Regions from separate parts of the Caulobacter sp. GW821-FHT12D05 genome, predicted to be linked through region 2. Evidence: riboswitches for the same ligand, from Rfam matches in the RefSeq annotation. Region 2 holds a riboswitch; the other holds the start of a gene.

Region 1 (2,380 bases), on a different contig from region 2:
GGCCGGGATCCCGATGTGCAGCTGCTGGATGACCTCGATGCCCCGCAGGGTGTTCAGGCCGGCGATCAAGGCGTCGCGGTCGGGCTTGGAGCCGGGGTTCTTCAGCCAGAAGAAGACGTGGTGGATCATCGGGGCGCTTGAGGTTTCAGCGGCCGTGGCGGAGGTCCCCACGGCGGTGGCGAGCGCACCTGACAGCACGACGCGGCGATCGAAGGACGGCATGGGAGACCCTCCTACTTCAGGCCGTCTTCGGCCAGGGTGTGAGCGACGATGGCGTTGGCGTGGCCGTGGCCCATCTGGTGCTCGTCCTTGAGCATGGCCACCAGTTCCATGTGCTTGGCCGGATAGCGGGCGCGGACCTTCTCCTTCCAGGCGGAGATCGGCTGGCCATACGTCTTCTCGATGGAGGGGAAGTAGGACGCGGGGCCCTTGATCGGCTGGTCGGTCACTGACGTTTCCTTCTCGTTTCAGCCCTGCGGTTTCATCCGCAGCGGCAAACCTGCCGCCACGAAATAGACCGCGTCGGCGACCTGGGCCAACCGCTGATGCAGGCGTCCGGCCTCGTCGCGGAACCGGCGGCCCAACGGCGTCTCGGGCACGATGCCGAGGCCAACCTCGTTGCTGACCAGCCAGAGCCGGGCAGGGCAGGCGGTGACCGCTGTGACCAGTTCGTCGGCGGCGGCCTCGACGTCGTGCTCGGCCAGCATCAGGTTCGACAGCCACAGGGTCAGGCAGTCGGCCACGGCCACGGCGTCGGCTGGGAGGGCGGCGATTGTTTCGGCCAGCGCCAACGGCGCCTCGACCGTCGTCCACGATTCGCCCCTGTCGGCCTGGTGGCGCGCGATGCGCTGGGCCATCTCGTCGTCGAAGGCCTGGCCGGTGGCGATCATCACGGGACGCCCAGCTGAAGCAGCGCTTTCGGCCGCTTTCTGGGCGAACGCGCTCTTGCCGGAACGGGCCCCGCCCAGCACCAGGGTCGATGTCATAAGAGCTCCACATTGACCGTTTGCGGCGCAGCATATAGGGCTGGCCGCGCGTCAGGCTCCTCGAAAGAGGATTAAAAGGGAACGAGGTTCAAGACCTCGGCTGCCCCCGCAACTGTAAGCGGCGAGTTCTAGCGTCACATGCCACTGGGGTCTTCGGACCCTGGGAAGGCGACGCCAAGAGCGACGACCCGCGAGCCAGGAGACCTGCCCGGCGCAGTCGTTCATCGCTCGGCCGGGGTGCGCCGAACGAACGGGATCTCCCGAGAAACGACAGTCAAGGACCGCGCGACGGTCCAGCGTACGCGTGTTTGCGGGTGCGTTGGCTGGCGCGTGGATCGTTTCAACAGGGGAAGATAAAAATGATCCGAGCGTTTCTCAGCTCCACCGCTCTCGCCACGATCCTGATCGCCGGCGCCGCTTCGGCCGAAGACCAGAAGGCTCCCGAAGCCGACGTCGCGGGCAATGTCGGCGCCAACGGCGTCGCCGAACTGGTCGTCACCGCCACCCGCACCGCCACCCCGATCGAGAAGATCGGCGCGTCGGTCACCGTCCTGACCCAAGGCGCCATCGAGGCCAGCCAGGCGATCTCGGTCACCGAGCTGCTGGCCCAGCAGCCGGGCGTCAGCTTCACCCGCAACGGCGGTCCGGGCACGACCACCAGCCTGAACATCCGCGGCGCCGAGACCCAGCACACCGTGGTGCTGATCGACGGCGTCAAGCTGAACGACCCGTCCTCGACGCAAGGCGGCTTCAACAGCGGCAACCTGCTGGTCGGCGACATCTCGCGCGTCGAAGTGCTGCGCGGCGCTCAATCGACCCTGTGGGGCAGCCAGGCCATCGGCGGCGTGGTCAACATCGTCACCGCCGACCCGACCCAGCCGTTCCAGAGCTCGGTCGATGTCGAGGGCGGCGCCCGTCAGACGGGCTACCTGCGCGCCGGAATCGGCGGCGCGGGCGATAAGGTCGTCTGGCGCGTGGCCGGCGGCTACTACTCGACCGACGGCGTCTCGTCGTGGAAGGCCGGCAAGGAAACCGACGGCTACGTCAACAAGGGCCTGTCGGGCCGCCTGCGCTACCGGTTCAGCGAAAACGTCTCGGCCGAGGTCCGCTCGGTCTATTCGAAGGGTAAGAACGACTTCGACGCCTTCAACGGCGACAGCCCCGAGTTCGCCCGCACCGAGGAACTGGTCGTCTATAGCGGCCTGAACTTCGCCCTGCTGGACGGTCGCTGGAACAACCGCCTGGGCTACGCCTACACCGACACCGACCGCGAAAACATCAACCCGGCCCGCCCGGCCGTGCCGCTGACCTTCGACGCCGCCGGCAAGAACAAGCGCATCGAGTACCAGGGCGTGTTCGCCTTCTCCGAGGCGGTGACCGCCACCTTCGGCGCC
Region 2 (2,380 bases):
AGCAGGGTCACCTGGGCGCCGCGCATGTCGATCAGCTTGTCGCGCTTCATCTGCTGCAGGGTGCGATTGACGTGCACCAGGCTGAGCCCCAGGGCGTCGGCCAGGATCTCCTGTTTGAGCGGCAGGTGAAACGTCTCGCCGCGCACCTCGCCGATCTCGCTGAGACGACCGTGCAACTCCAGCAGGAGATGAGCCATACGCTCCAGGGCGGTCTGGCGTCCAAGCCGAACCATCTGGTCGATCATCCGTCCTTGCTGCGCCGCCGCCGCGCCGGCGAACACCCGGCCCAGCCGCTCCGTGCCGGCGATGAAGCCCGGCTGGGCGCGACGCACCTTCAGCGGCGTCAGGGCCAGGGCCTCGACCGAGCGCTGCGAACGGGTCAGCAGATCGAAACCGATCCCGTCGCCAGGCAGCAGGAAGGCCAGGATCTGGCGGCGGCCATCCCGCAGCGTGTGGGCCAGGCACGCCCAGCCCGACAGCAGGAACATCGGTGGCGAGCCGGTCAGTTCCAGGTTCTTGCCGGCGGGATAGGTCTCAACACGGCCCAGCCGCGCCTCCAGCGCCGCCACGTCCTCTTCCAGAAGCGGGCCATAACGTTTGAGCCGGCGCACATGCGGCTTCTCGACCGCCCCCTGCTGAGGGTTCCCGATCATGGGACGTCCGCCCCGACCCGAACTGGCCGTACCGTGAATATCGTCATCGCTCGCCACGTCCCTATCAGCGAGCCTGACCCCGGTCTTTATCATCTGATAGGCATGTCGCGATTGGATATAAGGATATCTTTATATCCCAATTGACTCGCGCGTTGGTCGAGGCCACCATGAATGCGTCGTGGTTCCCTGGGGCGTTCGCGTCCTGGGGCTAAGATGGGAATTCGGTTCGAAGCCGGAGCTGCCCCCGCAACTGTAAGCGGCGAGCCGCTGTCCACTACGTGTCACTGATGCGCCCAAGCTGGTTCGGCGGCGTATCGGGAAGGCCCGGACAGCAGCATTGACCCGTGAGCCAGGAGACCTGCCGCGACAGATAACGTCCTCCGGCGGGGTGTCCGGTCAGGTCGCATGCCTAAGGCGCGACCGGACCCTCCGTGCGCGTCCGACCGCGCGCGTCCCGATCAGCCTCGCCACAACACCGGCAGAGGTTTTTTTCGAAGATGACCGTCACCGTCGCCACCCTTGGCTTTCCCCGCATCGGCCCCCGGCGCGAACTGAAGACCGCGCTCGAGCGCTACTGGTCGGGCAAGATCGACCAGAACGCCCTTCAGGGCGTCGCCGCCGACCTCCGCACCCAGACCTGGAGCCGCCAGCTCGCCCTGGGCGCGGACCATGTCCCGTCCAACGACTTCTCGTTCTACGACCAGGTGCTGGACACCAGCGTGCTGGTGGGCGCGATCCCGGCGCTCTACGGCTGGAGCGGTGGGCCGGTGTCGCTGGACACCTATTTCGCCATGGCGCGCGGCAGCCAGGGCGTCGAGCTCGCCCCCTGCGGTCACGATCACGGTCCCAAGACCGGCGTCCCGGCGCAGGAAATGACCAAGTGGTTCGACACCAACTACCACTACCTGGCGCCCGAGGTGTCGCGCGGCCAGGCCTTCGCCCTGTCGTCCACCAAGCCGGTCGACGAGTTCCTGGAGGCCAAGGCGCAAGGCGTCCAGACCCGCCCCGTTCTGCTGGGTCCGGTGACCTTCCTGAAGCTGGCCAAGACCAAGGACGAGGGTTTCGAACCGCTGTCGCTGCTATCGGCCCTGCTGCCGGTCTATGCCGAGGTGCTGAAAGGCCTGGCCGCCGCCGGCGCCGACTGGGTGCAGATCGACGAGCCGTGCCTGGCCCTGGACCTCACCGACTTCGAGCGCGGTGAGCTGCGCCGGGCCTATGGCGCCCTGACCCATGCCGCGCCGGGCCTGCGCCTGATGCTGACCAGCTATTTCGGCGGCTATGGCGAGAACCTGACCACCGCCGTGAACCTGCCGGTCGACGGCGTGCACCTCGATTTGGTCCGTGCGCCGGACGAGCTGGAACGCGCCCTGTCGGCCAGCCGTGAGAGCCTGGTCCTGTCGCTGGGCGTGATCGATGGCCGCAATGTCTGGCGCGCCGACCTGCCGGCCCTGCTGGACCGCCTGGAGCCCGTCGTCGCCCGGCGCGGCGCCGACCGCATCGTGCTGGCCCCGTCGTGCTCCTTGCTGCACACACCGATCGATCTGGCGCTCGAAACCGCGCTGGATCCGGAGGTCCGCCAGTGGCTGGCCTTCGCCGTCCAGAAGATCGAGGAACTGGCCGTCCTGGCCAAGGCGCTGAACGCCGGCCGCGCCAGCGTCGCCGCCGAACTGGACGCCAGCGCCAAGGCCGCCCAGGCCCGCCGCGTCTCGCCCAAGATCCACGACGCC

The links. Region 2 has a riboswitch for cobalamin ahead of metE (5-methyltetrahydropteroyltriglutamate--homocysteine S-methyltransferase). Riboswitches for the same ligand answer to the same signal wherever they lie in the genome.
Region 1: another riboswitch for cobalamin. It lies ahead of AC1RRR_RS03885 (TonB-dependent receptor plug domain-containing protein); the one in region 2 lies ahead of metE (5-methyltetrahydropteroyltriglutamate--homocysteine S-methyltransferase).

The regions. Positions count from the first base shown of each region.
Region 1 is NZ_JBXAQO010000001.1:916,406-918,785, reverse strand. Features, by position in the region: gene AC1RRR_RS03900 (Dabb family protein) at 1-222, opposite strand, end outside; gene AC1RRR_RS03895 (DUF4287 domain-containing protein) at 234-449, opposite strand; gene cobU (bifunctional adenosylcobinamide kinase/adenosylcobinamide-phosphate guanylyltransferase) at 468-986, opposite strand; cobalamin riboswitch at 1,023-1,212, shown strand; gene AC1RRR_RS03885 (TonB-dependent receptor plug domain-containing protein) at 1,346-2,380, shown strand, end outside.
Region 2 is NZ_JBXAQO010000002.1:681,036-683,415, forward strand. Features, by position in the region: gene AC1RRR_RS10675 (Crp/Fnr family transcriptional regulator) at 1-653, opposite strand, end outside; cobalamin riboswitch at 816-1,033, shown strand; gene metE (5-methyltetrahydropteroyltriglutamate--homocysteine S-methyltransferase) at 1,151-2,380, shown strand, end outside.